DNA from 4 places in the Variovorax sp. PAMC 28711 genome. Region 1 is predicted to be linked to each of the others. Evidence: predicted binding sites of a transcription regulator. Region 1 holds the regulator's gene; each other region holds the start of a gene.

Region 1 (4,823 bases):
CGATGTAGAGCGTGCAGGTGTCGGTGGTCAGGTGCGCGAACACGCGGCAATCGGGCCACTGCGTCTCGATGCTCGGCCGCACGCCGTTCGCCTTGGCGCGAAAGCGGTCGGCGATCGCGTCCTTGATGCGCAGCGTGGCGAAGTTCAGGCTCTGCAGCGGACTGTGCTGGGCGGTCGTCTCGATCTTGAAAGTCTGCTGCGGCGTGAACCAGATCTCCCAGGCCACGCCGCTTGCGATGGCGTAGAGGTCGTTCTCGCTGCGGTACGGCGCCTGGGCCAGCTCGATGAGCACGCGCTGCGCGAGGCGGCTGTGCAGGTTGAGCTTGAGCGCGTCGCGCCATTCGGCAAGCACCCGGACGCCGCCCCGCAGCGTGAGCAGGTCTTGCCCGACGCGGCCAGTCAGCGCATGGACTTCCTGCGCCAGGAATTCCTCGACGCCGGCGGCGCAAGGCAAAAATAGGGAGAGATCGTTCACCCCTCGATTGTCGCGGCTACAGCGCCTTGCGCAGATTGGCCGGCGCGATGCGCAGCGCCTCGCGGTATTTGGCGACCGTGCGACGTGCGCACTCGATGCCCTGCTCTTTCAGCATCTCCGACACCTGACTGTCCGACAACGGCTTCTTGATGTCTTCGGCCGTGACGAACTGCTTGATGAGCGCCCGCACGGCCGTGCTCGACGCGTTGCCGCCGGTCTCGGTGCCGAGCGCCGAACCGAAGAAATATTTGAGCTCCACCGTGCCGTAAGGCGTCGCCATGTACTTGGCGGTCGTCACGCGGCTGATGGTCGACTCGTGCAGCCCCAGCTCGTCGGCGATCTCGCGCAGCACCAGCGGGCGCATGGCGAGTTCGCCGTGCACGAAGAAGCTTTTCTGACGCTCGACGATGGCGTTGGACACGCGAAGAATGGTGTCGAAGCGCTGCTGGATGTTCTTGATGAACCAGCGCGCTTCCTGCAGCCGCTGCGACAGCGCCTGGCTGCCCTCGCCCTTGTGCGCCTTGAGCGCGCCGGCGTAGATGTCGTGCACGCGCAGCCGCGGCATCACGTCGGGGTTGAGCATCACGCGGAACTTGAGCGTGGCGCCGCGGCCGGTGCGCGTGACGATCACGTCGGGCACCACGATGTTGCGTTCGACATCGACGAAGCGACGACCCGGCTTGGGCTCGAGCCGCGCGATCATCTGCAATGCGCTGCGCACCTCTTCCTCGTTGCTGCGGGTGAGCGTGGCGAGGCGTTTGAAGTCGCGGCGCGCGAGCAGCTCCATTGGCTGCTTGCAGATCAGGAGGGCGGTCTTGCGGACCTGCCGGGCATTTTCGCTTTCGCGGGCCGCGTTCGCAGGTGCCAGCGCGCGAAGCTGGATCGCCAGGCACTCGCCGAGGTCGCGTGCGCCGACCCCGACCGGCTCCAGGCTTTGCAGCAGGCCGAGCGCGACCTGGAAATGATGAACCAGATCGTCGAACTGGTCGTTGTCGTCGCCCGCGAGCCCCGAGGCCAGCGCCGGCAGCGAGTCTTCGAGGTAGCCGTCGTCGTTCAGCGATTCGATCAGGAAGCGCAGCGCGGCCTGGTCGTTGGCATTGAGCCGCAGGCTCAGCGCCTGGCGGTGCAGGAACGATTGCAGCGATTCCTGGCTGCGGGCCAACTCGGTGGCGTCGATGCGCTCGCTGCCGTCGTTGGGGCCGAGGTTGTTGCCGCTGGCCTGCGCGTCGCCGCCCCATTCGCCGTCGTCGGGCGTCAGCTCGACGGTGCCGTCGCCTTCCCAGTCGGGCTCGCGGTCGGCCACATCGGCGACCGGCGACTCGGTCTCGCTGCTGGCGGAAGAAGGCGTGTCGTCGGACGACGTGCTGGCGGTGCTCCCGGAAAAATCGGCGTCGCGGTCGTCTTCGCGAGGCGCCGGCGTGTCGGACGTGTCGAGCCCGAACTCCTCGCGCGCCGCTTCTTCGGCAGTGCGTTCGAGAAAAGGGTTGTCGTCAAGCATCTGCTCGACTTCCTGGCTCAGCTCGAGCGTGGAAAGCTGCAGCAGCCGGATCGACTGTTGAAGTTGGGGCGTGAGCGCCAAGTGCTGCGAAACGCGCAGCGACAGGCCTTGCTTCATGCGCCCCGCTACATCCGGAAGTGTTCGCCCAGGTACACGCGTCGTACCTCGGCGTTGTCGACGATCTCCGAAGGCGTGCCTTGTGCCAGCACTTGCCCGTCGCTGATGATGAAAGCGTGATCGCAGATGCCGAGCGTTTCGCGCACGTTGTGGTCGGTGATGAGCACGCCAATGCCGCGCTCTTTCAGAAAACTGATGATCCGCTGGATCTCGATCACGGCGATCGGGTCGATGCCGGCGAACGGTTCGTCGAGCAGGATGAAGCGCGGCTGCGTGGCGAGCGCGCGAGCGATTTCGACGCGGCGACGTTCTCCGCCCGACAGCGCGAGCGCCGGCGAATCGCGCAGATGGTCGACGCGCAGGTCGGTCAGCAATTCGGTCAGGCGCTCTTCCATGCGCGCCTTGGAGAGCGGCACGAACCGGCCGCTGCCGTCGTCCTCGCGCTGCAGCTCGAGCACGGCACGCACGTTTTCCTCCACATTGAGCTTGCGGAAGATCGAGGCTTCCTGCGGCAGGTACGAGAGCCCCATGCGCGCGCGCTTGTGGATCGGCATGTGCGCAATCGGCTCGCCGTCGATCGTGATCTCGCCGGCATCGGCGCGGACCAGGCCGACGATCATGTAGAACGAGGTCGTCTTGCCGGCGCCGTTCGGGCCGAGCAATCCGACGACTTCGCCCTTCTGGACTTCAAGCGATACGTCTTTCACCACCGTGCGGCTGCCGTAGGTCTTTTGCAGACCGCGCGCTTCGAGGCGGCTGCCCTGGCTGCCGACGTCTGCAGTGCCCGCGGTTTCGATCACTTGCGCGCGTCTCCGCCGTTCAGCGTGGTGCTCGGACGCAAGCCGGCGCCGGGTGCCGGCGAAGCGGCCGGTGCCGGTGCGCCCTTGCCGCCCGCAGCCGCCCCGGAAACCGGCTGGCGCGGCGTCAGCACGGCCCTGACACGGCCGCCCGGCGTGCCGGCTGCCACGCTGGCGTCCGGCGGCAAGGCCGAGCCGTTCACCGTGAAGGTGTCGTTGCTCTGGTCGTAGACGATCAGCGCGCCGGTGGTTTCGTCGTTGGGCTTGGCGCCGATCAGGCGGCGCATCACGGCGCGACCGATGAACTTGACGTTGTCGGCGCGGCTGTCGTATTCGATGCGGTCGGCCTCGCCCTCGGTCCACTCGTCACCGGGCGCGTCGCGCTTCTGCTTGTAGTAGGCCTGCTTGCCCGGCTCGGGCGTGACCACGCCGTACTGGTAGCCCTCCGGGTCCTGGCGCACGTCGATGCGAGCGCCGCGGATGACGATCGTGCCCTTGGTCACGAGCACCTTGCCGGTGAACACGCTCGTCTGCTTGAGGTCGTCGTAACGCAACGCGTCCGACTCGATGTTCATTGGCTTGAGGCGGTCGGCCTTTTCGGCGTGGGCCGGCAGGGCCGCCGCCAGCGCGAGGGCGCAGGCAGCGGCGGCGGTCAGGAAGCGGGGGAAGGAGATAGAGCGCAGGTTCATAGAGGCACGAAACTTGCTGCTGATTGTAGACGCCCAACTGACGCGTCCTCGACGAAAAAGCCCGCCCAGGCAGTCGAAAGGTTCAACCCTTGCGCGCCTCGATGATCAGGAAATTCGTGGTCTGCAGCGACTTCGTCATGTTGCCAGCCAGTTCGCCGTCGACATAGAAACGCCCCGCCACACCCAACGCTGGCACGCCGCTCACCTTGTAGGCCTCGGTGAGCTGCGATGCGCGCTTGGCCTTGCTCGCCACGCCGAACGAATTGAACGCTTCGGTGAACTTGGTTTTGTCGAGGCCGTTCTTTTCGGCCCACGCGATGATGGCGGCGTCGCCGTTCACGTTCTGGCGCTGCTTGTGGATCGCGTCAAACACCTTGGGCTGGTATTCGTCGAGCTTGCCCATCGCCTCGAGTGCGTAGAAAAGGCGCTGCTTGGCTTCGACGTCGTTGCCCACGAAAGGCACCGGCACGCGGCGAAACACCACATCTTTCGGCAGCGTCTTGACCCACGCTTCGAGTTCGGGCTCGAAGGAATTGCAATGCGGGCAGTTGTACGAGAAGAACTCGACCACCTCGATCTTGCCGGCCGGTGCGTCGCTGGGCGCGCGCTTGTCGAGCACCAGGTACTCGGTACCGGCCTTGGGCATGCGCGCCTGGGCATGCGACAGATTGGCAATGGCCATCAGGCCCAGCGAAGTAGCGGCCAACGAAAAATCACGACGTTTCATGTGGAAGGTTCTCCTGTGGGCAGACAGAGCCCGTTGCACCGCGCGGAGTTCCCACCCGCAGCCGGTAAAGAAAAGTCAAGCGCCGTTCAGCGCTGCACGCGGACGAGCGCGGATTCGAGACCGCCGCCGTCGAGCCGCTCCTTGAGGCGGTCAGCGTCGTCCTTCTTGTTGAAGGGACCGGCGCGCACGCGGTAGACGGTGCGACCGGCCTGCTCGCGCTCAGTGACCTTGGCTTCCACGCCCATCAGCGAGAGCTTGGCGCGCTGCGCTTCGGCGTCGTCGGTGGAGCGGAAAGCGCCGGCCTGCACGAAGTACATGAAGGGGTCGGCGCCGGCGGCGGCATTGGGCTGCGCGGTCTGTGCGGCCGAGGCCTGGACCGAGCCGCCCCCGGTGCCGGCACGTGAACGCGCCAGGTCGCCGAGCGGATCGCTCGAGGCTTCGACCGGCGCCGCCGGCTTGGGCCGGGTCGGCGCGACCACCACCGGCACCGGGCCGGACGGCGTGGTCGGCGCGTTCAGCG
Region 2 (4,823 bases), 810 kb from region 1:
GGGCTTGCGCCGCGTTGTGAACGATGTTCAGCGTCGCTTGGATCAGTTGCTCGCGGTCACCCCGAAACTCCGGAATCGACGGATCGAAATCGCGGTCGATGTGCAGGTCCCGCGGGAACTCCGCGAGGATGACGGAGCGCACCCGCTCGCAAACTTCATGAATGTTGACATCGCCCACCACGTGGGGGCGGCGGTGCGGCGCAAGCAGGCGATCGACCAGCGTCTGCAATCGGTCGGCCTCATGGATGATGACTTGCGTGTACTCGATGAGGTCGCGTGATTCGACCTCCATCTGCAGCAGTTGCGCAGCGCCCCGAATACCACCGAGCGGGTTCTTGATCTCGTGCGCGAGGTTGCGAATCAGTTCCTTGTTGGCCTGCGCCTGATCGAGCAAACGCTCTTCACGGTCTTGCCGCACCTGTTGCTCCAGCGGCGACAGCTCGATGATGAGTTCGCCGACCCTGTCGCCTTGCGCCAGCGTGACCTGCACCGGCATCAACTCATGGTTGACGCGACGCAGCAGCGCCTCGTACCGCAGCGTGGCGAAGTCGTTGCTGCGGGCACCCTCGATCGCGGTCCGCAGGACATTGGGCTCGTGGAAGCAGGCGCCGAACTGCGAGCCTTCGAGCGTGCGCCGCGAGGTGCCGAGCGCGTCTTCCAGGCCCGCGTTGGCGAACAGCACGGAACCGTCGACTTTCACGACGGCGATCAAAGTGGAAAGAAGGTCGAAAGACTGGAAGCGTTTGCCTGCAGCGGGGACCTTGCCGAATGCCACGACTTACGGCGCGCCGGCCGGCAACCGGCCGATCTCCCGGCGGATGCCGGCGATGTCGCTTTCGTTGCGGGTGATCTCGGCTTTCATCTCGGCCACGCGGTCGAGGTACTTCTGGTAGTTGCGGCCTTCGCTGCCCTGCTTTTCAGGCTCGCCGTTGTTGTATTCCTTCTGCAGTTCGGCCTGCCGCGTCTCGGCTTTGCGGAGTTCGGACTGCAACACCGAACGTGCCTCGCCGTCCCGTGCGCGCTGGTCGACGCCCTCGACACGCGGACTGCCCGCCGGCGCCCGGGCCGCCGACGAAGACGACGAACCGGCCGCAGCGCCGCCGCCCGACGACGCGCCCGACGGTCGCGTGCCTTGCACGATCGTGAGGTTGCCGCCTTCCATGACCTTGCACCCGCGCTTTTGCGCATCGGCCGCATTGTTCGTGTACTCGTTGCCGCATCGCCAGACACGCTCCTGCGCGTGGGCGACTTGCAACCCGGCCAGCGAGGCCATGAGCAAAAGGAGAGAAACAGTCTTCATGGTGATGGTGTGATTCGCTTCAAGCGGCCATTTTGATTCAATTCGACACACGCACCGGCGGGATGTTCCCCGCCAATGAAAAAGGACGGCCGAAGCCGTCCTTTCAACGCTCACCGGGAAGCCCGGTTTACAGCGAGTAGTACATGTCGAATTCGGCCGGATGGGTTGCCATGCGCAGGCGCGTGACTTCCTGCATCTTCAGTTCGATGTAGGCATCGATGTACGAGTCGGTGAACACGCCGCCCTTGGTCAGAAAGGCACGGTCTGCATCGAGGCATTCGAGCGCCTGGTCCAGGCTATGGCAAACGGTCGGAATCAACGCGTCTTCTTCCGGCGGCAGATGGTAGAGATCCTTCGTGGCAGCTTCGCCCGGATCGATCTTGTTTTCCACGCCATCGAGGCCGGCCATCAGCAGCGCGGCGAAACCGAGGTACGGGTTCATCAGCGGATCGGGGAAACGCGCTTCGACGCGACGGCCCTTCGGGTTCGCCACGAACGGAATGCGGATCGAGGCCGAGCGGTTCTTGGCCGAGTACGCCAGCTTCACCGGTGCTTCGTAGCCAGGGACCAGGCGCTTGTAGCTGTTGGTGCCGGGGTTCGTGATGGCGTTCAGTGCACGGGCGTGCTTGATGATGCCGCCGATGTAGTGCAGCGCGAATTCCGAAAGACCTGCGTAGCCATCGCCTGCGAACAGGTTCTTGCCGTCTTTCCACACCGACTGGTGCACGTGCATGCCCGAACCGTTGTCGCCGACGATGGGCTTGGGCATGAAGGTGGCGGTCTTGCCGTAGGCGTGGGCCACGTTGTGGATCACGTACTTCTGAAGCTGGACCCAGTCGGCGCGCTGGATCAGCGTGCTGAACTTGGTGCCGAGTTCCATCTGGCCGGCGTTGGCCACTTCATGGTGATGCACTTCGACCGGAATGCCGAGCGATTCGAGCACCAGGCACATTTCCGAGCGCATGTCCTGGAAGCTGTCGACCGGAGGCACCGGGAAGTAGCCGCCCTTGACGGCGGGGCGATGGCCCGTGTTGCCGTGCTCGTATTCCTTGTCGGTGTTCCACGAGGCTTCTTCGGAATCGATCTTCACAAAGCAGCCCGACATGTCGTTCTTCCAGCGCACGCTGTCGAACACGAAGAATTCGGGTTCCGGTCCGAAGTAGGCGGTGTCGCCCAGGCCGGAAGCCTTCATGTACGCCTCGGCGCGCTTGGCCAGCGAACGCGGGTCGCGCTCGTAGGGCTTGCCGTCGGCCGGGTCGACCACGTCGCAGGTCAGGATCATCGTCGTTTCTTCGAAGAACGGATCGATGTTCGCGGTGTTCGGGTCGGGCATGAGTTGCATGTCCGAAGCTTCGATGCCCTTCCAGCCGGCGATTGACGAACCGTCGAACGCGTGGCCCGAGGTGAACTTGTCTTCGTCGAAATGCGAGATCGGCACGGTGACGTGCTGTTCTTTGCCACGTGTGTCCGTGAATCGGAAGTCGACGAACTTGACCTCGCTTTCCTTCACGAGTTTGAGTACGTCGGCGACGGTCTTTGCCATCAAGTTCTCCTTGGATTGGATGGTGGTTGGGAATACAGGAAAGGGAATGCAGGTTCTATGCCATTGTCGCGCGGGCTGGCGTCGCGCCGGCCTGCAGCGACAACCCAAAAGAAGGCCCGTTGTAACGGTATTGGTGCGTTCGCGATTAACGCACCATTTCAGGGCCAAGACGCGCATCAAAGGTGCGCAAGCCTGTCAGAAGCTGATCGTAGGCGGCCTGAAGGTGCTTCGGATCGCCCTTGACGCCCAGTTCGATGTGCCGACTGTACGCCGGGTGGTCCACGCTCGGCAGGCTGAACACCTTGACGCCGGGGTGCGCGTCCTCGATGGCCTGCATCAGCGGCGTGAGCGTCGCCTCCATGGCACCGAACACGATCACGGACTTTTCGGCCGCCTGCCCGCGCGCGAACAGAGCGGTGTAGCGGGTGTCGAGCACCGATTCGATCATCGGCCACGCCATCACCGGGAAGCCGGGCACGAAATGGACGTCGGCCACACTGAAACCGGGAATCTTGTTGTACGGATTGGCGATGATCGTCGCGCCGCGCGGGAACACGCCCATGTTCAGGCGATGCACGTTGTCCGGGCGGTCGGGTTCGTAGGCGATGCCCTGCTCTGCCGCAGTGTCCTTGATGCGCTCGCGGATCAACACCTCGGCTTCCGGATGCAGGGCCAGCGGCACGCCGAGTGCGGCGGCGGCGCATTGCCGTGTGTGGTCGTCGGGGGTGGCGCCGATGCCGCCGGTGGAAAAGACGATGTCGCCCGACGCGAACGCGCGAGCGAGCGCCGCCGTGATGCGCACCGGTTCGTCGCCGACGTACTCCGACCACGCGAGCTGCAGGCCGCGGGCCGCGAGCAGTTCGATGACCTTGGGCATGTGCTTGTCGGCACGCTTGCCAGAAAGAATTTCGTCGCCGACGACGATGAGGCCGATCGCACGCGTCATGGTGAACTCCGTTGGGAAGCGATCGCACGATCGGCTTCGGGGGCAGGCAGGATGGCCACAGGATCCGTCGCACCGACAGCCGCGGCGCGTTGCGCGCGCAGCTGGCTCAGTGCGTCGAGACAGTAATGCGCGAACCAGAGTGCGGAAAACGCGAACACCAGGGTGTAGATCCAGATCGCGATCGGCACCAGAACGAAGAAGGCGGCAGCGAACAGGACGCCAGAGGCCCACACGATGCTCGGCGCCGCGCCGAGGTATCCGCACAGCACGCCGATGCCGAGCAGCGGCAGGCGGTGCGCCCGCAGCAGCGCAGCGCGTTCTTCGGCACTGGCGTATTCGGCAAGCGCGTCGAAGCTCATGACGCGGTAGGTCAGCCAACCCCAGATCAAGGGCGGCAGGATGAGCACCAGCGGCGGAATCAACCAGAGCGGCATGGATATCAGCAGAGCCACGAGCGCCAGCAGCGTGACGCCGAGCGAGCGGGCGACGCTGCCGAGAAAGGACGCGCCCTTCTTCTGCGCGAGCAACGGAAAGCGCCGCTCGCCCACCAGCCGGGTCAGCGCTGGCGCCATGAACGCCGCCACCACGAGAAGCGACAGCACCACGAGCACAGGCGTCGCGGCCAACACCACGGCCAGCGGCGCGAGGAAGGTCCGCGGGTCGGCCGAAAACAATCCACCGATCCAGCCCCACACGCTGGACAGCATCGGCCAGGCGTCGAGCGCCTCGCGCGTCCAGGCAACGGCAGGCGTCCAGTAGAAATAGCCGAAAGCCGCCGCCAGCAGGGCCATGAGGCCGAGCGGCAGCAGGGACAGGAGGATCACGCGGGGGCGCAGGCAGTAGGCCACCGCGCGCCAGAAGGAATCAAGCAAGAGGCGCATCGGGTGCGAGGATAACGCCGCCGGATGGAAGGCCGGTCAGCCGCGCCCGACCATTCGCTTCAGCCCGAGCCACTGCTGGGCCCAGAAACCTCTGCCGTAGTCGCGCTGCGGGGCGCCGGTGGCGGGATCGATCTGGTCACGGATGCCGGTCGC
Region 3 (4,823 bases), 600 kb from region 1:
TTGCGCGCAATGTCGAGGACATCCTTGCCCGCAGAACACGCATCCTGTTTTTAGATGCGCGTTCGGCGACAGCTTGCTCCTCGCGGGTGGCTCAAATCATTCGCGATGAGCTTGATGTAGATCCCGGGCTGAAACTCTTTCAAGATCTTGCTGCTCAGTATGCAGGAGTGACTTGATCAAGATCCTTCGATGGGACATGCTTGGCTTCCCGAGCCTAGTCCTTGCTGGAGTGACCTGTGAGTATTGACGCGTGGAGCGAACCTGCTCAGATTCGAGGCTTGACTGAGAAGTTCAAGTACATGTTCCCGCTCACGGGTACAGAACGTAGAAGAGCGTACGTGTTTTTTAGAGGTTGGATGCCCACGTTCGCGCTGATGTGCAAGCAGATCGACACCATCCTCAGCGAGGACAAACGGGGTTTCGAATGGATACGAATACGAGAGAAATTTGGCGCGCCAAGTCTCTTCTACGAGATGCGCGGTCGTGCCCGGCACGTGATCCACGCGCATCGGCCTGATGCAGTGACACGGGTAGTGTGCGAGCCCGTCGATTCGTTTGAGCGGTCCGCGGTCGAAATCCATGAGGTTGTGCTCCGTGGGGAGTTGGCGCTTCGAGAGTCGTGTATTGTGTGCGGGTCACCTTCGATCATCACGAACGCAGCCGGGCCATGGGCATCTCTCTGCCACGAGCACAGCACTGGCGCATTCCTAGAAAATAGTTTCCGTGGATCTGTGTGGACAGCCGCGGAGATCCGCGATGACTGCACGAGCTAGGCATCGTCATGCGCATGGTTCACAGCATGCTCAGCCTCACAGTCACTTGCTCCTCACGTTCCAATCCGTACCTACGCTGTCGAACGATACGGGCGCTAAATCGAGCACTTGCTATTTCGACGATCACAGACGCCGACGGGTGCACAAATGGGCCCAATTCATCCTCGTGGGCAACTACCCCGTAGTCGTTGTGAATCACGAGATCGCCAATCGCAACGCTGTCAAAGTCCTGAGCCGAGATCGTCAGGGTTCTGCTTTCGCAGTCGTAGCATTCGGTAAAACTGAAGTCAGGCACCGCGCTGCCGGTGTGCTTGTAGCGACGTTGTCTTTGCTCGGCCATCAGTCACGTCGGTTCTACAGCTTGTCTACGTGCGCGGGTTCGTCGGCCGCTCTAAGATTTTTGCGCGGCGTTCGACGGCATGCGCATCGCAAAGGCACAGAAACCATCCACCGTACTTTTCAATGACGGCCGGGCTTCCACAACACATGCATGCGGTTTCGGTCGCCTGCTCCGCTTGGTCTAGCGCGATCTGAATTCGCTCCAATGCTTCGTTATCAACAGAACCAGCGTCGAAGTAGTAACGTGCGCTCCCGTATTTTTCTTTGAGCTGAGAGAAGTGAAAGCCTTGCTTGTGTTCTCCTAGGATCGCGTCAATCTCCGCGCACGCCTGCGCAAGGATCGGCGTCCACCCTTCGTACATGTCCAAGCCAATGTTGGGTCCTTCGAACATGTATCGATACTTCGACTTGAGTTCTTCCGACGTCATCGTCTTTCTTCACTGCTGAGTTTTGCCGAGTTTGAAGCGGCGGTCGTTAATGAGGAGGAGGTTGTCATCCACGGTGAGAATCACGATCGCTCTCGGTGGGCTTCTCGCGATCGCCGGGCTCGCCTGCGATCCACCCGCTCACTGGCACATCGTCCATGCCAGTCGCCGCGTCAATTTGCTCCGGTGTTGGGTAATGCCGAAGAATCTGCGTTGCAAGCTGCCGTAGCTTTTCAGGAACGGCAGCCCCCCACAGCGTTGCGTCCTTGGTTTCGGACCGCATGTCACGCAGAGCTTGTCCTGCCCATTCAATAGCCCTTCGGCGTTCGTAGGGCACTGTCATTTCTTGACTTGTTGAACTTGGGTGCCACCGGTCTGCAGTTGCGGCGCGCTCCACAGCGGTATGAAGGCTGCCGAACTTGGGAGGCGGGATGTCCAGCTGTCAAACAACTCAATGTCGTCACCGAATGCCAAGTCGCCGGGCTCGCATCCATCGGCAATGCAGTGCGCAACCGTAAGGGCGGTTCGCATGGACCAACCGACTTCACTCGATCGGGTGAGCACCTGGATTCCTACGAGCTGAGGAACATCTTCAGCTAGCAAGAACCTGTGGAGTTCTTCCTTGGTGCAAAGAAATCCTCCGTAGCCTGCTTCCTCTCCCTGTTCCGTGGCGTCGCGGTACCAAGTGCAAAGAAACATTGGGTCCACTGCTCTCAAGTGTGCGATTGAGAACTGCAGTTGGCCCTCTGACCAGTCGGCGGGCGCGACTCTGGATGCTGGTGTTGTGAACATGGATCAAATGCGCACTGTGCGTGGAAGCGAGCGGCATCGGTGTACCGCTAACAGCAATAGACGAGTCAACCCTCTGATAGGTGACGCAAAGGCCGTAGATGTATCGCCATCATAACGGAAAGATTGCATGGTGGCACCACCACTGCAAGGCCCTCTTAAGTCAACTCCTTTGCATTCGCTTCGCGATGTGCTCGCTTACAACGTCCGCGCGTACCGGGTGCAGAGAGGGCTTTCTCAAGAGAAACTTGGGTTCGCAGCCGAGCTAGATCGGACATTCATCAGTCAGGTAGAGCGCGCTCGGGTAAACGTCTCGGTCGACAACATCGAAAAGCTAGCTCGAAGCTTGGAAGTCGATCCCTCCTCCTTGCTAGCCCGGCCTGAAAAGGCCAAAAAGAGGAAGTCAGCAACGGAAGGGAAGATTGCGAAGTAGGCATTCCGGTCAAAGTCCTTTCGACCGTTGAGAAGACGCCTCTGTCGTTGAGCTAGTTGCCCAGCAGCCTCTGAGACCTTACAAAACCCGGTGGGCTTGGCGGCTGAAGGCGTCAATGCCCTCAATGTGGAAAATTGCTTGCAGGTAGCCAGCCCACGATAACTGCGCCCTCGAGCAGTTGATCACAAGCTATACAGAGTTATTCACAGGTTTTCCCCGCCCCCCGCGCCCCCCGAAGTCCGCAGACTGACGCGCCCCTTTGGGGCTTGCCTTTCCTATCCTTTTTGGGAGAAACCAGATTCGAACCGGGGCGTTGCACCCCACTACGTGTCTCAAAAAGCTGCTTGGCTACTTCGGATCTTCTTGTTGTTGGGGAATTCGAGCCCGGCGTTCTGGATGGCCGAGCGGACGCGTTCGCGCGCTTCCTTGACTTCGACATCGGCCAGGCCGACCAGCGTGAAGCTGGGCAGGCCATTGGCCAGATGCACCTCGACGGTCACGCTGGCCGCTTCCAGACCCAGCAATGCACGGCTTTGCACCAAAGACAAACTCATTCCACTCCCTTTCACCAAGATGGTGCATTCCGCAATCGCCGGTCCACCGTGCCGGGCTTCCAAAGTTCCGCGGCAGCTTGAAACAGTCAGGTAACTATTTAAAGGGCGCGCCGCGCCGCGGGTCATTTTGGCGACACGCCGCTTGTGGACTTTGGCACGCTCCCTGCTTTGAACAGGATTCAAACCCCATTTTCAACCCCCTCGAGGAGTTTCCCGATGATGCATCGTTCCGCCGCCAAGACCCTGGTTGCATTGGCCACAGCTTTGACCGCGTCGGGAGCCGTTCTGGCCCAGACCGCTGTTGCGCCCGCCGCCGAGCCGGCGCCGGTCGTCTCTCCTCTGACCGCCAACATTTCGCTCACGAGCAACTACAAGTTCCGTGGCCAGGACCAGGATCAGATCGGGAACAACGGCTTTTACAAGAAGCGCGGTATCAAGCCGGCGATTCAAGGTGGCTTCGACTACGCGCATGAAAGCGGCTTCTATGTCGGCAACTGGAACTCCAGCGTGAACTGGCTCTCGGGCAACAGCATCGAAAGCGACATTTACGGCGGCTACAAGTTCAAGGGCGGCCCGATCGACTGGGACGTGGGCGTGCTGACGTATATCTACCCGGGCAACAAGAACGGCAACACGACCGAGGTCTACGGCGCTGGCACCTACAGCGACGAAGCCTTGGGCGCACTGACGCTGAAGTACTCGCACACCGTCTCCAAGGACTACTTCGGCTACGCCGGCGCCAACACCTACAACCCGTACCTCAACCCGTTCGGTTCGCGTCCGTCGGGCCGCGGCACGGGCTACCTGAACCTGTCGTACGCCAAGGAAGTGATCCCGCACCTGACGCTGAAGGCGGCCGTCGGCTACACCCGCATGTCCAGCGACATCCGCGAAATTGGCTACAAGAGCTACGTCGACTACAGCCTGGGCGGCACCTGGGACTTCGGTGGTGGCCTGGCGCTCACCGGCGCCGTGCAAGGCGCGAACAAGAAGGACTCGTACCTTCTGTCGACCGGCACGGGTGTCGACGTCTACGGCGACGGCTCCTTCATCTACGGCGCGACCTCGCAGTCGATCAACAAGCCGCGCCTGATCGTCACGCTCACCAAGACCTTCTAAGCCAACACAGAAGGCGGACGCGGACCATGCCGCCGCGTCCGATCGACTCATCTCAAGGAGAAAAAATCATGAAGCTGGTCACAGCCATCATCAAACCATTCAAGCTGGACGAAGTGCGCGAAGCGCTGTCGGCCATCGGCGTGCAGGGCATCACCGTGACGGAGGTCAAGGGCTTCGGTCGCCAGAAGGGCCACACCGAGCTGTACCGCGGCGCGGAATACGTCGTCGACTTTCTGCCCAAGGTCAAGATCGAAGCGGCCATTTCCGACGATCTGGTCGAGCGCGTGATCGAGGCGGTCGAAGGCGCTGCACGCACCGGCAAGATCGGCGACGGCAAGGTTTTTGTCTACAACCTCGAGCAGGTTGTTCGCATCCGCACCGGCGAAACGGG
Region 4 (4,823 bases), 1.5 Mb from region 1:
GCGGTCGGCGAGGCGCTGGTGAGCCTGCTCGATTCGAAAGGCCGGCCCAGCGTGACCGAACGCGTCTTCGTGCTGCCGCCCGCCAGCCAGCTCGGCCCGATCACGCCCGCCCAGCGGCAGGCGCTGCTCGCCAATTCGCTGGTGGCCGGCGTCTACGAAAAGACGGTCGATCGCGAATCCGCTTATGAAAAACTGAAAGGCCGCGCCGCCACCGCGCCCGATGCGCCACCTGCTATCGCCGGCAAGCCTGGCGCCGCAGCGCCCGCCGATGCCGGTGGTGGGCTGATGGGCGGACTGAACGATCTGCTGTTCGGCAGCACCGGCCCGCGCGGCGGCAAGCGCGACGGCCTGGCGCAGACCATGGCGCGCTCTGCCGTGCGCACGATGGGCACGAGCGTCGGCAAGGAAATCTTGCGCGGGGTGCTGGGCGGGATCTTCGGCGCGAAGAAGCGCTAGAGGCAACGTCGCGTGGATTCGCTGACCCAGATCGTTCTCGGCGGCGCCGTGGCGGCGGCCGTCGTGCCCGCAGCGCACCGGCGTCGGGCCCTGGTGGCCGGCGCGGTGCTCGGCACCCTGCCCGACCTGGACGGCATTCCGTTGGCGCTGCTCGGCGCGGATGCGGTGACCTCCGTCACCTGGCACCGCGGCCCTTCGCATTCGCTTCTGGTCCTGACCCTGGTCGCCTGGGTGCTGTGGTGGATGCTGCGACGCTGGTGGGCGCCCGTGCGCGAATCGCCCCGGCCCTGGCTTCTGGCGATCTGGCTGGCCCTGGTCACGCACCCGTTGCTCGACGCCTTCACTGTTTACGGCACCCAACTGCTGTGGCCCTGGCCGTCGAATCCGGTGATGTGGTCCAGCGTTTTCATCATCGACCCCGGGTACACGCTGCCGTTGCTCATCGCCTTCGTCGTGGCGCTGTGGGTAGGCGCCCGACCCATCGGGCGCCACTTCGTGCTGGGTGGGTTGATGCTGAGCAGCCTTTACCTGGGCTGGTCGCTCGTCGCCAAGACGCTGGTGAATCGCGCGGCGGAATCCGCGCTGGCCGCGCAAGGCCTCGCCGATGCACCGCGCTTTTCGGTGCCGATGCCGCTGAACACCCTGCTCTGGCGTGTGGTGGTGTTGACGCCCGATGGCTTCATGGAGGGCTACCGATCGCTCGTGGCCGACAAGGGCCCGATGACCTTCGTGCCGAATCGCAGCGACATCGTTGCGCTCGATGCACTGCGCGGTACGCCGGAGGTGGCGCGCTTGCTGTGGTTTACCAGCGGCTTCATGAAAGCCCAAGCCGATGGCGACCGCCTGGTGCTCTCCGATCTGCGCATGGGTGCGGAGCCCGACTACACGTTCCGCTACCAGGTGGCGGTGCGCGACGGCGCCGGCTGGAAAGCGGCCCCGGTCACCATGATCTCGGGCCCGCGGAATGCGAAGCGCCAGTTGACGGAAACCTGGCAGCGGCTTTGGAATTCGCCCTGAGCTTTTTGCCCTGCGAGACAACCCGCGCACCTGAAAACCCTTGGCCTTCGTGCGCAGCTGACCCTCACCGTTTTTCACCTCCCAAACTCACAGGAACACCCCATGATCCCCTCCATGTACACCCACTCCGTCCCCGTCTTCAAGCAGATGCTGACGGCGATGAAAACCATCCTTGCCCAGGCCAGCGAGCACGCCACCAGCAAGTCGATCGAGCCCGACGCCCTGTTGCAGGCGCGGTTGGCGCCCGACATGTTTCCACTGCTCAAGCAGGTACAGATCGCCGCGGATTTTTCACGGGGCGTTTCGGCGCGTCTGGCCGGGGTGGAGGTGCCGACCTTTGCAGGCCAGGAGAAGAGCTTTGCCGATCTGGATGTGCTGTTGACCCAAACCCTGGCGTTTCTGGACAGCGTCGACGCGTCGCAGTTCGAAGGCAAGGAAAGCGCCGAGATCGTCTTGCGCCCTGGCACGCCGAAAGAGAAAAAGCTCAGTGGGCAGACCTACCTGGCGAACTATGGTCTGCCGCAGTTCTTCTTTCATGTGACGACGGCCTACGACATCCTGCGTCACAACGGTTTGCCCATTGGCAAGCGTGATTTCATGGGCGCTTACTGACCCTGGACGTTCGTTCGCGCTGTGCGACCTTTGGGTCGGCCATTCGAACGTTGTTCACCGCGAGGTGCGGCGCACGGTCACCAGCGCAGCAAGCGCGGCCCGATGACGGCACCGATCGCCACCGCCAGCGCGATCCCGCCCACGTACCAGACCGCCAGAAACGGCGCTGCCAATTCCATGCAGTGCAGCGCATAGACCATCGCGCCCGCCCCGCCCGCCAGCGCGCCGGCGGCTGCGCCGGCCAGCGCCGCGCGCGTCGGCGCCAGGCTGCGCAGGGCGACCATCGCCGCCACGAACACCGGCAGCCCGATCCAGCAGATGCTGAAAGCACAGCTCTTCCAGGTCGAGCCCATCAGCATCGGCATGCGCGCTTCGGGCGCGGCGTGCGACCAGGCAATGGTCGCGAGCGCCCAGACCAGCAGCACCGGGAGCGCAGCGCCGAGCCACGACTGCCGCACTTTCACGCCGGGTCGCGCCAGGCGGTTCAGCATGACGAACCCGGCCGCGGCGATGCTCGCCGGAAACAGCACTTTGACCCAGAACATCGGCCAGAACATGACCTGCACCAGGTCGCGCCGGACGCCGTAGTCGACGATGAGGATCAGCAACGACAGCGGCAGGCCGACGGCGACGGCCAGCGCCAGACGTCGGTTGGCCGCACCCCGTGGCGCCGGGGCGACGCCGGTCGCCAGCATCGAAACGAGGTCGTCGGTCTTCATGCCACCGCTGCCTTCATGCGCGCAGCCAGCGCCTTGAGGCCGCGGTGAATGCCGACCTTGACGGCCGATTCCGACATGCCGGTGAGCGAGGCGGTCTCGGCCACCGACATCCCTTCGATCTTCACGTGGACGATCGGCAGGCGCTGGCGCTCGGGCAGCGTCTTCAGCAGGCCGCCGAGGTCGCGGCGCGCATCGCTCGCGTCGGTGGCCGAATCGGCGAACACTTCGAGCTCGTCGTCGAGCGGATCGTGCAGCGCTTCACGGATCGACTTACTGCGCAGAAGATCAATCATCTTGTAGCGCGCAATGGCATGCACCCAGGCCGTCAACGGCTGGTCGAGCTGGTAGGTGTGGCGCTGGTTGTGCATCGCGATCAGGCATTCCTGGACAAGGTCTTCCACTTCATCGGGCCAGCCGAACAGGCGCTTGCCCAGAAACGCGCGAAGGTGCGCGCCAAGACGGCGCAGGAACGCGTGATACGCCGCACTGTCGCCATCGAGCCCTTTCAGAAAGAGCCCGCGCAGCGCCGTCTCGGCATCGCGCACGTGCTTCGGGCTCTCCATGGTTGTTCGTGGCATCGGGGCGAAGGGTTACAGCGTTGGCAACAAAGAACTGGCCCGATTGTGCGCATGAGGTCGGCACGCAAGCTGCTTGCCAGCCGATGGTGCCATCGCTACATTCTTTCTTTTGAGGGCCCGCAATGTCAGTTGACGCCGTTTCGACTTTTCCCGATCCATCGATTCCTTCTCCCGCCTCCGTTCCTCCCGCCCTTCCTCCGACCGCCGCACCGCGGCACATCCGGCTCACCTCGCACAGCGGCGGCTTCGGCGCCCTGCCGATCCACTGGAGCGCGGCCACGGCCGCCGAGCGCGGCCCGATCGTCGGCACCACCACCTCGCGCGCGCACCGCAACGTCATCGGCACGCACAGCGGGTCGTACAGCGTGTACCGCGCGCTGGCCGTGGCCGCCGGCGCGCTCAAGCGCGAGCACAAGGCCGACCTCACCAACACCTCGCCGACCGACGCGATCGGCCCGTATCCGCAGTGGAGTCAGCCGGGCCGCATCGTCTCGATGGACCCTTGGGGCGCCATCGTCGCCGACGTCTTCGCGACCGAGCTCGCCGCCGGCTACGACATCCGCCCGACCATCGCCGTGACCAAGGCGCACGTGATCCTTCCCGAGGTGATCGAAGCGCTGCAGAGCGGCCGGCTCAAGGCCGATGGCCATTTCCTCACCGAAGGCGGCGCCGCGATGGTGACCAAGGTCGCGGTCGAGCCGGCCTGGTACCTGCCCGAAGTCGCCAAGCGCTTCGGCTGTTCCGAGACCGACCTGCGGCGCACGCTGTTCGAAGAAACCGGTGGCATGTACCCCGAGCTGGTCACGCGCTCCGACCTCGAAGTGTTCCTGCCGCCCATCGGCGGGCAGACGCTCTACATCTTCGGCAACCCGCGCGACCTGGCGAACCCCGCGGTCGAACTCACCGCCCGCATCCACGACGAGTGCAACGGTTCCGACGTGTTCGGCTCCGACATCTGCACCTGCCGCCCCTACCTCACCCACGCGATCGAGGAATGCATCATGGGTGCGCAGCGCGGCGGCGTGGGCCTGGTGGCGTACTCCCGCAAGGAAGGCCGTGCGCTCGGCGAAGTGACCAAGTTCCTGGTCTACAACGCGCGCAAGCGCCAGGTCGGTGGCGACACGGCCGACCAGTATTTCGCGCGCACCGAATGCGTGGCCGGCGTGCAGGACATGCGCTTCCAGGAGCTGATGCCCGACGTCTTCCATTGGCTCGGCATCACCAAGATCCATCGCCTCGTGTCGATGAGCAACCTGAAGTACGACGCCATCACCGGCTCGGGCATCGAGATCGGCGAACGGGTGAACATTCCCGACGACCTCATCCCGGAAGACGCCAAGGTCGAGATGGACGCCAAGAAGGCAGCGGGCTATTTCACGCCCGGCCACGTGCCGGACGCGGAAGAGCTCAAGCTGGCCAAAGGTCGGGGGTTGAAGGAATG

Evidence for each region. Region 1 encodes sigma-54, which starts transcription at its own class of promoters, with help from an activator protein. Its sites were predicted from a motif close to TGGCANGNAANCTGCTTT; they were not measured.
Region 2: glnA (type I glutamate--ammonia ligase) is a predicted target of sigma-54. The motif match lies at 2,889-2,906, and genes of this name have one in related genera.
Region 3: AX767_RS09535 (TorF family putative porin) is a predicted target of sigma-54. The motif match lies at 3,466-3,483, and genes of this name have one in related genera.
Region 4: AX767_RS19165 (GTP cyclohydrolase II) is a predicted target of sigma-54. The motif match lies at 3,441-3,458, and genes of this name have one in related genera.

Annotation. Positions count from the first base shown of each region.
Region 1 is NZ_CP014517.1:2,509,452-2,514,274, reverse strand. Features, by position in the region: gene AX767_RS12295 (THUMP domain-containing class I SAM-dependent RNA methyltransferase) at 1-475, opposite strand, end outside; gene AX767_RS12290 (RNA polymerase factor sigma-54) at 492-2,090, opposite strand; gene lptB (LPS export ABC transporter ATP-binding protein) at 2,099-2,890, opposite strand; gene lptA (lipopolysaccharide transport periplasmic protein LptA) at 2,887-3,576, opposite strand; gene AX767_RS12275 (thiol:disulfide interchange protein DsbA/DsbL) at 3,659-4,303, opposite strand; gene AX767_RS12270 (SPOR domain-containing protein) at 4,390-4,823, opposite strand, start outside.
Region 2 is NZ_CP014517.1:3,322,844-3,327,666, reverse strand. Features, by position in the region: gene glnL (nitrogen regulation protein NR(II)) at 1-775, opposite strand, end outside; gene AX767_RS16075 (hypothetical protein) at 779-1,300, opposite strand; gene glnA (type I glutamate--ammonia ligase) at 1,428-2,843, opposite strand; gene AX767_RS16065 (competence/damage-inducible protein A) at 2,989-3,789, opposite strand; gene AX767_RS16060 (EI24 domain-containing protein) at 3,786-4,670, opposite strand; gene AX767_RS16055 (sterol desaturase family protein) at 4,707-4,823, opposite strand, start outside.
Region 3 is NZ_CP014517.1:1,906,774-1,911,596, reverse strand. Features, by position in the region: gene AX767_RS21335 (glycerol-3-phosphate dehydrogenase C-terminal domain-containing protein) at 1-176, shown strand, start outside; gene AX767_RS09555 (hypothetical protein) at 793-1,113, opposite strand; gene AX767_RS09550 (hypothetical protein) at 1,139-1,540, opposite strand; gene AX767_RS21330 (BPSL0761 family protein) at 1,605-1,880, opposite strand; gene AX767_RS20995 (helix-turn-helix domain-containing protein) at 2,457-2,759, shown strand; partial or broken gene AX767_RS09540 (magnesium chelatase domain-containing protein) at 3,116-3,313, opposite strand; gene AX767_RS09535 (TorF family putative porin) at 3,533-4,432, shown strand; gene glnK (P-II family nitrogen regulator) at 4,501-4,823, shown strand, end outside.
Region 4 is NZ_CP014517.1:3,976,698-3,981,520, reverse strand. Features, by position in the region: gene AX767_RS19190 (helicase HerA-like domain-containing protein) at 1-456, shown strand, start outside; gene AX767_RS19185 (metal-dependent hydrolase) at 469-1,473, shown strand; gene AX767_RS19180 (DUF1993 domain-containing protein) at 1,576-2,085, shown strand; gene AX767_RS19175 (DUF1109 domain-containing protein) at 2,163-2,804, opposite strand; gene AX767_RS19170 (sigma-70 family RNA polymerase sigma factor) at 2,801-3,382, opposite strand; gene AX767_RS19165 (GTP cyclohydrolase II) at 3,505-4,823, shown strand, end outside; gene AX767_RS19160 (URC4/urg3 family protein) at 4,821-4,823, shown strand, end outside.